2 regions of the Cellulosimicrobium sp. BMG9.22 genome follow, and region 2 is predicted to be linked to the other one. Evidence: riboswitches for the same ligand, from Rfam matches in the RefSeq annotation. Region 2 holds a riboswitch; the other holds the start of a gene.
What was found. A riboswitch is a leader RNA that binds a small molecule or an ion and turns the genes downstream of it on or off. The one in region 2 is predicted to bind S-adenosylmethionine.

Region 1 (5,588 bases), on a different contig from region 2:
CGCGGGTCCTGCTCCTGCTCGTCGTCGTGCGGCGGCGAGAATGCCCACCACGACGAGCGCGGCGGACAGCAGGACGAGGGAGCGCGTGCGCGCGCCGGTCTCGGCCAGGGCTTCCGCCGGCACGGCATCGCGGTCCGGGTCGTCGTCGGTGCCGACGCTGACCTCGTCCCCTGCTCCGGCTGCGAGTACACGCAGCTCGACCTGGCCGCCCACCGTCACCGTGTCCGGCAGGAGGACGTCGAGGCGCAGCCAGCGCTGCTCGTCGGACGTCATGGTGAAGAGCGGGCGTGCTTCGCCGTCCACGGGCACAGGCGCACCCCGCACGTGCACCTGAGCATCTGCGCATACTCCGTCCTGCCACCGCTGTGGGCACGAGCGGACGTCGGCAACCAGAGCCAGCTCGTCGTCGCCGGTGCCCGACCAGCTCACGGCGATCGACCCCGGGCTCGGTGCGCGTGTCTCGACCCCGACCTCCCAGGCCACCGTGTCACCGGGCGTCATGGCTGCCATGCGCTCCGTGTCCGCGATCGATGTCAGGGAGATGACAGGGCCTCGCACCACGCTCTCCCGCGGCAGCGCGACAGCGCGACCGTGCGGTACCAGAGCGAGCGAGGTGGCGCAGACCATGATCAGCGCGAGGGTCGGGGCCGGGGAGGCAGCGTGGTCCGCTGTCGACCGCTTGGGCGGGCGGGGCCAGAAGGCCCAGACGACGAGGGTGCTCGCGCCCAGCGTCACGGCGCCGAGCACGATGGGGTTCTGTGCCATCGCGAGGACCGGGGCGACGCCTGGTACGTCGAAGACGACCCGCCGGACCGACGACACGAGGTAGGGCTCAGGATCAGGCTGGGAGTTGGCGTCTCCTTGGAGCGTCAGCAGACGCTCGGCGCCGGGTGCTTCCTCGATCGCCACCACCCGGTGCGTGACGTCGAGCTGGCCTTCTCGATCGACGGTGACGATGTCCCCCACGGCCAGCTCGGCCGCCGGGACCGGGACGGTGAAGGCGGCAGAGCCCGTGGTGATTGCCGGTGCCATCGAACCAGTACGGAAGAGCGCCACGCGACCGTCGAGCACCACCGCGAGGACGGCCAGGACGACACAGATCGATCCGCAGACGGCCGCGACCCAGAGCAGCACGCCGCCAAGGCGACGCGCGACACCCTGCAGAGCGACGACGCCGCCCTCCGCGTCGCGCATCACTGCGCCCTAGAGGATCGGATCGCCGGACTCGGCCTGGAACTCCCACGTCACGCCGGCGTCGCCGCCCTGCGGCAGGGCGTCTCCCGCCTCGACGACGAAGCACAGGTTGATCGGCAATGCTGCGGTCGGCAGCGAGAACGCATCCACGGGTGCCGGGTCGGTCACAGCCTGGTCGGACACGAGAGGCGCCGCCCCGGGAGGAGTGGCTGCGCTGCACGTTGCGCCGAAGCTGGCCACCGGATACAGCGAGTACGTCAGCTCGGCGGCGAGGGCACCGTTCGCCGTGGTGGCAACCGCCACGAGCGCCTCGTAATCGGCATCGGGCGCGAGCTGCACCGCAAACGGCGCGTACACGAGCTCACCCGGGGCGAGGAGCTCCGGATCGAGGGTGAACGTCAACGCCTTGCCCGGCGCCGTCGGCGAGTCCGTGAACGTCGTACCGTCCGTGCTGCCCTGGATGTTGAACGTCCCGGACGCGAAGCTCGCACTCGCGAACTCGCTGTCCTGCCACGCGGCGAGAGTCGCCGTCGCCCCCACCCCCAGGACGACACCTCCTGCAAGCAGCGCGAGCACCTTGCGGCGCCGCTGGGCCTTCATCTCCTCCACGCCCTTCGCAGGAACGATCTCGTTGCTCGCTGTCATCACAGCACCTCCCCCAGCGAGGAGCGGAACGCTCCCGGATACGACCAGGCTAAGAGCAGCAGCCAGATGTCGCCCGCCGAGCCCTACCGCCACTGCGGAGTCCGGTGCCACGACACAAGCGGTCGTGCGGACGGTTGGTGTTCTCGACGCGATGGCCGTGCGATGGTGCGAACCGGGTCCGCCCGAGTCGGCACGACGACGACAGCGATCGCATCAGGTCCGGAGAAGCCTCGGTCAGTGCTGTCAGAGGTTCACTCGAAGGATCACGCGGTGGCCGCACACTGTCTCGTCGAGGACGACGAGCCCGACAACCGCGCTACACCACTACCAGGGACTCGACTGCTACGGGAGCCCGGGCCCCGGTCAGATGATCTTGGGGAAGGAGAGCAGGAGCCCGATGCCGACGACGAGCACGACGCACGCGATGCCGACCATCCCCCACGACGCGCGCTCGGAGCGGAACCTGCCCGCGAACGCGCCGAAGAACAGCACGAGGGCGAAGAGCACGGTCGTGAGCGTGTAGTCGTCGCCGCGCTGGTTGTTCCGCAGCGCCTGGTCGAAGAGGTCGTCGGCGCGTGCGTCCGCCTCGACCGCTTCCACCTCCCCTGGGGGCACGTACGTGTCGAGCGCGAACGGGCTCGGCGCCGCCTCGGGGTTCTGCAGCGGGCGCGACGCGAGCCACTCCTCGAACGCCGGCTCGAAGTGCGGGGTGAACCGCTCGCGCGCGAAGCTCTCGAGCTGGGCGTTACCGTTCGCCACGCCGTCGAGGTAGAGCGAGAAGACCTGCAGGTCGATCGCCCGCGCCGCCTCGGCGCGCGTCTGCTGGGTCGACGCCTCGATGCGCTGGGTCGACGCGCGCGAGAAGGCGATCGACATCTCGCCGCCCCACTTGCTCGCCTCGAAGCCGCTCCACGCCGTCAGCACCGCCGTCACGGCGAGCAGCGCCACCGTCACCGTCTCGCGCCACGACCGACCGCCCGTGTCGGTCTCCTGCGTGCCGCTCTGCTCGCTGCCCTGCTCAGCCTCGTCGGTCACGGCAGGACAGTAGCCCGGGAGCCGGGACGGCGCGCGGCGGACGGTGAGCAGCACGCCGCCGAGGATCAGCGCGGCGAGGCCACGGCCAGCAACGTCCCGACCTGCGCACCCGTCGCGGCCAGGTCGTCCCCGCCGTCGGCGTCCGGCGTTCCGTCCGTGCCGGGGGTGTCCGACGTCGGCCCGTCCGTGGGCGGGACCGTCGGGTCGGTCGGGGTCGGGGTGGGCTCAAGCCACCGGTCCGTGGGGTCGTCGCTGCCGCAGCCCAGGCCATCTCACCTGGCGGGCGCCCTCGACCGCATGGCGGATGGCCCGTAGGATCGGGTGAACCATCCAGAGCGGTCGAGAGTCCTGGCTCGACGACACCGCAGCAACCCGCCGACGGAAGCCTCCCGAGGACAAAGGTGCTAACGCCAGGGTCGATGGAGTGACGCATGGTCTCAGAGGCATCCTTCGCGCACCGCCCGGGCAGTCCCCGGCCGACGGTGTCGTTCGAGCTCATGCCCCCGCGGCGCCCGGAGGCCGCACCGAAGTTCTGGGAGACGGCGCGGCGGCTCGTCGCGACGCACCCCGACTTCATCTCCGTGACGTACGGCGCCGCCGGGACCGACCGGGCCACCGCGCGCCAGGTCGTCGGGCGCCTCCTGCAGGGCACGCCCGTGCTGCCCATCGCGCACCTCACGTGCGTGGGGGCGTCGCGCGAGGACGTCGAGGAGGTCATCTCCGACTTCCTCGACGAGGGCGTGCGCTCGTTCCTCGCGCTGCGCGGCGACCCTCCGCGCGACCAGCCCGACTGGCGGCCCGCGGCCGACGGCGTGCGGTCGTCCACGGAGCTCGTCGCGCTGCTGCGCGAGGTCGAGGCGTCGCGCTGCGCGTCCGACCCGGCCGTCGCCCTGCGCAGCGCCACGCGCCCGCTGACGATCGCCGTCGCGACCTTCCCCGACGGGAACCCAGGCGCCGGCACGACGCGCACGCAGGAGGTGCGCCGCCTGTGGCAGAAGCAGCAGGCCGGCGCGAGCTTCGCGATCACGCAGCTCTTCTACGACGCGTCGTCGTACACCGACTTCGTCGCGGAGGCCCGCGCGGCCGGCGTGACGATCCCCATCCTCGCCGGGCTGCTGCCCACGACGGAGCCCGCGCGGCTCCGTCGCGTCGAGGAGCTCACGGGCGTGCGCGCGCCCCAGCACCTGCTGGACGCGCTCGACGCCCTGCCCGACCCGGAGGCGCAGCACGCCTACGGGATCGCGTACACGGTCGACCTCGCGCAACGCGTCCTCGACGCGGGCACGCCCGGTCTGCACGTGTACACGTTCAACAAGCACCGCGCCGCACTTGACCTGCTCGAGGGTGTCCACCTCGGCGGCGGGTCGCGCGGGACCGGAGGCAGCAACAGCGCTGCCGCCGCCCCGCTCGCCCCGGACCTGGCCAGCGGGCCGTGGGTCACCGGCACCTCCCTGCCCACGACGAGCGCAGCCACGCACGGCACGCCCGTCTGACCGGTCCTCCGGACCAGCAAGAGGTTTCGATCATGGCCACTTCCCTACCCTCCCCTACCCAGAACCCGGTCCCGTTCCCGGCGGGCACCGTGCTCGGCTACCCGCGCATCGGGCGCCGTCGCGAGCTCAAGAAGGCCGTCGAGGCGTTCTGGGCCGGGCGCACGAGCGCCGACGAGCTCGAGGCGACGGCCCGCGAGCTCCGGCTCGCGACGGTGCGCCGGCTCGTCGAGCTCGGCCTCGGCGCCGACGACGCGTCGGTCCCGGGCTCGTTCTCCTTCTACGACCAGGTGCTCGATGTCGCAGCGTCCCTCGGGGCCGTGCCGTCGCGGTTCGCGTCGCTCCTCGGCACCGGTCCGGACGATGCCGGTCGCCTCGACCTCGCCGGCTACTTCACGGTGGCGCGCGGCGCCGGCGATGATGCGCCGCTCGAGATGACCAAGTGGTTCGACACCAACTACCACTACCTCGTCCCCGAGATCGGCCCGGACACCCCGATCCGGTTCGTCGACGACCGCGTCGTGCGCGAGTTCGTCGAGGCCAAGGAGGCCGGCGTCGTGACGCGGCCCGTAGTCGTCGGGCCGGTGACGTTCCTCGCGCTGTCCAAGGCGTCCGACGACGCCCCCGCCGGGTACTCGCCGCTCGACCGCCTCGACGACGTCGTGGCCGCGTACGCCGACCTGCTGCGCGCGCTCGCCGCGGCGGGCGCGCCGTGGGTCCAGCTCGACGAGCCGATCCTCGTCACCGACTCGGTCGACGTGCCGTTCGCCGAGCTCGCGGCCGCTGTGGACTCGGCGTACCGCACCCTCGCGACGGACCTCCGCCCGGTGCCGAACCCGGGGTCTTCGCCGGACTCGTCCGCGATCCCGGCCGCAACCCCGGGTTCGGCGGGGGACGTGCGGCCCGCGATCCTCGTCGCGGCGCCGTTCGGCGGGCTCCGGGCCGGGGCGTCGGCGTCCGACGGCGCGGGCGCGGCCCGGCGCGATGGGCTCACCCTCCTCGCGGCCACCGACGTGGAGGCGATCGCGATCGACCTCGTCAAGGGCGCGGTCCCGGCCGGGTCCGCCGACGACGGGACCATCCCCGGACTCGCGACGAAGACGCTCGTCGCAGGCGTGATCGACGGGCACAACGTGTGGCGCGCCGACCTCGCCGCGAAGCTCGACGGGGTCGACGCCGTGCGTGGGCTCGGTGCGGGCGCGGTCGCCGTCGGGACGTCGACGT
Region 2 (5,588 bases):
ACTACGCGTTCTCGAAGGCGGGCGTCATCGGCCACACGCGCGCGTTCGCGCGCCTGCTCGCGGAGTCCGGCGGCCCGGGCGGCACGGCGAACGCCGTCGCGCCCGGGTTCATCGAGACGGACATGACGGCGTCGATCCCGTTCGTGCAGCGCGAGGTGGCGCGGCGGGTGGCATCACTGCAGCAGGGCGGTCAGCCCGTCGACGTGGCCGAGGCGATCGCGTTCCTCGCCTCGCCCGCGGCGTCGGGGGTCACCGGCCAGGTGCTGCGCGTGTGCGGGCAGAGCCTGGTGGGCCGGTGACCGGGACCGTGCCGGACCAGGGCTCTACCTCGGCGGACCAGGGCTCTACCTCGGCAGACCATGGCTCTACCTCGGCGGACGCGATCGCACCGACGGCGCGCGTCGAGACGCTGCCCGCTGTCCCCGGCCTCGGCGGGCTGTACGTCCGCGGGCTGGCGGCGTCCGGCCGGATCGCCGCCGCCCACCGGCTCCCGGTCCGGGGCGGCCGCCACGACCTGAGACTTCCGGACGTCGCGTACCGCGTCGCAGGGGTGCCGACGGGGGACGCCGCGCGTCCGGGCCGCGTCGGCAGCGCCGAGCACCTCGCCCGATACGCCGAGCTCGTGGGCGAGGCGCCGTCGGAGGTGCTTCCCGCCGGCTACCTGCACGTGCTCGGGTTCCCCCTCGCCACCGCCGTGATGGTGCGCGCCGACTTCCCGCTGCCGCTGCTCGGCATGGTGCACCTCGCGAACTCGGTCTCCGTGCTGCGCCCCGTGCGGCTCGGGGACTCCCTCGAGGTGCGCGCCTGGGCCCAGGGACCGCGCCCGCACCGGCGCGGGGTCCAGGTCGACCTGGTCACGGAGATCTCGGTCGAGCGCACGGACGACGAGCGGTCGGCGGGCAGCGGGCTGGCGGCGACGACGCTCGCGTACCGCGGCGTGTCGACCTACCTGGCGAAGGGCGTCTCGCTCCCGGACGTGTCCGCACCGCAGGACGCCCCGGCGTCACCAGCGTCTGACACGTTCGTCCCGCCGCTGCCCACCGCGCGCTGGACCCTCGGCGCGGCGACCGGTCGCGTGTATGCGGCGGTCTCCGGCGACCGCAACCCCATCCACACGTCGGCGCTCGGCGCCAAGGCGTTCGGGTTCCCGCGCGCCATCGCGCACGGCATGTACACCGCCGCCCGGGCGCTCGCCGAGGCGGGCCCGGGTAGCGGCGACACCTACGACTGGACCGTGTCGTTCGCCAAGCCCGTCCTCCTGCCGAGCACGGTCGACGTCGCGCTGCGCCCGGCGGGAGACGCGCCGGCCGGGGTGCGCGACGCCGTCGCGCACGTGCCCGCCGCCGTGCCCGACGGCGCGGGCGACCCGGCCACGGGCGTCACCTACCAGGCGTGGGACGGCAAGGGCCGCCTGCACCTCTCGGGTCAGGTCACTCCGCGCGCCTGAGGACCCCACCGCCGACCACGAGGTTGACGCCGTTCTCCGGCGGACGACGACGTCAACCTCGTGATCGACGCCGCGCAGGCTCGTTCTCGGCGAGCCGACCCGTCAGGCCAGGCGGGCCAGGAGGCCGTCGGCGACGGTCGGCCACTCGTCGACCAGGACCGAGAAGTACGCGGTGTCCTGGCGCGACCCGTCGGGCGCGACGCGGTGGCTGCGGAGCACGCCCTCGGGCACGGCGCCGAGCCGCGTGATGGCGGCGATCGACCGACTGTTGCGCGCGTCGGCCCGCAGCGCGACGCGCGCGACGCCGAGCTCCTCGAACGCGTGCCGCAGGAGCAGGTACTTGCACGCCGGGTTCGTGACCCCGCCCCACCACTCGCGCGCGTAGAAGGTCGACCCGAGCTCGACGCGTCCCTGGGACCGGACCCACTCGTAGAGCGACGTCGTGCCACGGACCGAGGCCGCGCCGTCGGGCACGGTGCCGGACCCGACGACCGCGAACGCGAGCCGACCCGGCGCAGCGACCGCGTCGCGGACGTACGCCGTCATCGCCTCCGTGCCGCGCGGCGTCGGGCTCGACATGCCTGCCCAGATGCCGTCGTCGACGATCGCGTCGAGTGCGGGGGCGTGGTGCTCGGCGAGCGGTTCGAGCCGGACGCCGAAGCCTTCGAGGGTGGTGTCGTGCAGCACGGAGACATCCCACCACACGGCGCTCGTCGTCCCCGCGTGCGAGTCGCGCACGCCGTGCCTACGGTCGCAGGACCGGACGAAAGGAGGACCCCATGGGTCTCGGAGACAAGATCGAGCACGCTGCCGAAGAGGCGAAGGGCAAGGTCAAGGAAGGTGCCGGCAAGGCGAAGGACGACCCGGGCCTGGAAGCCGAAGGCAAGGGCGAGCAGGCGAAGGCCAACGTCAAGCAGGCGGGCGACGACGTCAAGGACGCGTTCGACAAGTAGTCCTGCCGCAACACGTTCGCGAGGGCTCCGCTCCGGCGGGGCCCTCGCGGCGTGTCCGGGCGCAGGCGGTCGGATCCGCGGACGACCGGCCGGTCACGACGCGGCGAGCGGGATCCTCTCGGGTGGGCTCGCCGTGGCCAGCACGGGCACGACGCGCGGCGTGGTGATCCGCGTCAGGAGTCCCACCTCCACGGTCGGCCACTCCGGCGCGAGGACCGAGAACATGACGGAGTCGGCACGCGTGCCGTCGGGGGCGGTGCGGTGGCCGCGCATCACGCCCTCCTCGTACGCGCCGAGCCGGCGCATGGCGCCCAGCGAGCGCTCGTTGCGCGTGTCGACACGGAACCCGACGCGGTGCACGTCCCAGGTCTCGAACGCGTGCCGCAGGAGCAGCCACTTGGTCACGAGGTTGACGAGGCTCCCCCACGTCGAGCGCGCGTAGAACGTGCGGCCGACCTCGACCCGGCGGTCCACGAGCGACAGGTCGCGGAAGGCGGTGCTGCCGAGGATCGCGCCCGGCGTCCCGTCGGCGCCGAGGGTGCGCACGACGAAGCCCGTCAGGTCGGGTGCCGAACGCGTCGCAGCGACCAGCTCGGCCATCCCCGCGACCCCGTAGGGCATGGGGACGCTCATGCCTGACCACATCGCCTCGTCGACGAGGCCGGCCAGTGTCTCAGCGTGCTCCAGGGCGAGCGGTTCCAGCCGGAATCCGTGGCCCGTGAGGACGACGTCGTGCAGCACAGCGCATATCAGAGCACACGCGGACGACGCCGCCAAGAGGGTTCGGCGACGTGGTGGACAACGCTCGTCGACGGCTCGGTGAACTCAGGACCGAGACCTGTCAGACGGCGGGGCCACAGCCTGCGGCGTCGGCGAGGAAGCCCGCCGCGGCGGTCGCGAAGAGACCCTCGAGACCCGAGCCGGCGGGGACCGGACGCGGGTCGTCGGCGACGGTCCAGCAGCCGTCGACGACCTCGTACCGCGTCGCCGGTCCCTGCTCGACGTAGGCCCGCACGGCCTCGACGAGGCGGACGACGTCCGCACCCGTCGTCCCGACACCCACCGACGCGCGGATCGCGCCGGCGTCGTACCCGAGACGCGCCAGGAGCGGGTGCGCGCAGAACCGGCCGTCGCGCACGCCGATGCCGTGCTCGGCTGACAGGTACGCGGCGACGAGGCCCGGGTCGTGGCCCTCGACGGAGAACGTCACGACGCCCACCGGGTCGACGGCGTCGTCCCACACGCGGACGACGCGCACCCCGGGGAGCGCCTCCAGCCCGGCGACGAGCGCCGCGCGCAGCGTCGCCTCGTGCACATGGAGCTCGGCCGGGTCGAGCGCCGCGAGCGCGTCGCACGCCGCCGCGAGCGCGACCGCGCCCACGACGTTGGGCGACCCGGCCTCGTGGCGGGCGGGCGCCGTCTGCCACACCGTCTCCGTCACGCCGACCTGGCGCACCGCGCCGCCCCCGGCGAGGTACGGCGTGCCCGCGTCGAGCCAGTCCCGACGACCGACGAGCGCCCCCGACCCGAACGGCGCGTAGGTCTTGTGGCCGGAGAAGGCGACGTAGTCGACGCCCGAGGCCGCGAGGGAGAACCCGCGGTGCGGGACGAGCTGGGCGCCGTCGAGCACGACGCGCGCCCCGGCGTCGTGCGCGGCCCGCACGACCTCCGCGACGGGCAGCGACTCGCCAGTCACGTTCGACGCACCGGTCACGGCGACCAGGGCGTACGGGAAGCGTGCGAGCTCGGTGCGCAGGCCGGACAGCGTCTCCGCGACGGACGACCCGCCCGCGAGGACCGTCGCGCCGCCCGTGCGCTGCCACGGCAGGAGGTTCGCGTGGTGCTCGACGTCGAGGACCAGGACGCGACCGGGCGTCCCGTCCGCGTTCGCGGGCACGCAGCCCGCGAGCAGGTTGAGCGAGTCGGTCGTGTTGCGCGTGACGACCGTGACGTCGTCCTCGCGCGCGCCGACGAAAGCGCCGACCGTGCGGCGCGAGGCCTCGTAGAGCGCCGTCGAGACCTGCGACAGGTAGCCCGCGCCGCGGTGCACGCTCGCGTAGAGCGGCAGGACCTCGGTGACCCGGTCGGCGACTGCGCGCAGCGCCGGCGCCGAGGCCGCGACGTCGAGGTTCGCGTACGGGACGCTGCGGCCGTCGACGAGCGGGACGAGCGTGTCCGCGCCGACGACGGGCAGCAGTGCGGGGACGTCGCCGAGCGCCGCGAGGTCGGGCGCCTCGGCGCGATCCGGTGCGGCGTCCGTCGGACACGAGACGTCGGCGAGAGCAGTCATGGCACGGTCCTCCGAGGGCAGTCCGGGGAGGGTGCTCCCCGCGCTTGCCGCGCGCCGGTCGGCGTGCGGCCTGGTCGTCACCCGGGGCACCCCGCCGCGAGAGGAGGGTTGCCGGCCAGCAAACCGGGGTTTCACGCTGGCACTCATGACCTGTGTCCCAGGATGTGCGCGCGGCACGGGACGTGTCAACCGGTGGTCAGGGCGTCTCGGATGGCGGGACGCAGTGCACGTACGGCAGGTCGGTGCGCCACCCGCTCTCGTCGACCTCGAACGACTCGAGCACCTCGCCCGTCCCCGCGTCGAGCACGACGACGGAGTTCGCGGGCCACTCCGCCGGGTCGCCCGGCGGGGTGGTCGGCGGGCGCTGGAGCCGCGCGCCGTCCGTGTACGCCTCGACGACGGCGCCCGTCCGCGTGCTCACGAGGACGACCGCGGGGTGGGCGTCGGCGTAGGAGTCACACTCCTCGCCGTGGCCGTCACCGCTCCACCAGCCCTCGTAGCCCCCGACGGTGAGCTCGGACAGGTCGACCGACTCGCCCGTGTGCAGGTCAGAGAACTCCGGTTCGCCGGGCGGGAGCGGGACGAGTGCCTGGCCGTCGGGGCGGACCACGGCGCCCTCGGGCGGGACCGAGACGACCGGCGGCCGCTCTCCCGACCCACGAGGGGCGTCGTCCCCGACGACGTGCACCTCGGCCACGTTATGCGGCGCGTCCTCCGCGTCGGGCGCCGTCCACAGCAGGACGACGCCTGCCACGACCACGCCGCCGACCACGACCGCGCTCACCGCGCGGCGCCGCCCGACCTTCATCGTCTCCCCCTGCCCGCCGGGGCCCTCTCCCGACCGCGGCCACGCTAGCGCGGCCGGTCCGCCGTCGGCCATACCGCCGCACCGCTCACC

Region 1: another riboswitch for S-adenosylmethionine. It lies ahead of AC4H2H_RS01145 (methylenetetrahydrofolate reductase); the one in region 2 lies ahead of AC4H2H_RS04935 (aminotransferase class V-fold PLP-dependent enzyme).

The regions. Positions count from the first base shown of each region.
Region 1 is NZ_JBZGBY010000001.1:250,910-256,497, forward strand. Features, by position in the region: gene AC4H2H_RS01130 (signal peptidase I) at 1-1,194, opposite strand, end outside; gene AC4H2H_RS01135 (SipW-dependent-type signal peptide-containing protein) at 1,204-1,839, opposite strand; gene AC4H2H_RS01140 (hypothetical protein) at 2,203-2,874, opposite strand; SAM riboswitch class I at 3,198-3,300, shown strand; gene AC4H2H_RS01145 (methylenetetrahydrofolate reductase) at 3,306-4,367, shown strand; gene metE (5-methyltetrahydropteroyltriglutamate--homocysteine S-methyltransferase) at 4,400-5,588, shown strand, end outside.
Region 2 is NZ_JBZGBY010000004.1:162,168-167,755, reverse strand. Features, by position in the region: gene AC4H2H_RS04960 (3-oxoacyl-ACP reductase) at 1-299, shown strand, start outside; gene AC4H2H_RS04955 (MaoC family dehydratase) at 296-1,447, shown strand; gene AC4H2H_RS04950 (GNAT family N-acetyltransferase) at 1,550-2,185, opposite strand; gene AC4H2H_RS04945 (CsbD family protein) at 2,227-2,400, shown strand; gene AC4H2H_RS04940 (GNAT family N-acetyltransferase) at 2,494-3,141, opposite strand; gene AC4H2H_RS04935 (aminotransferase class V-fold PLP-dependent enzyme) at 3,242-4,690, opposite strand; SAM riboswitch class IV at 4,726-4,841, opposite strand; gene AC4H2H_RS04930 (hypothetical protein) at 4,887-5,498, opposite strand.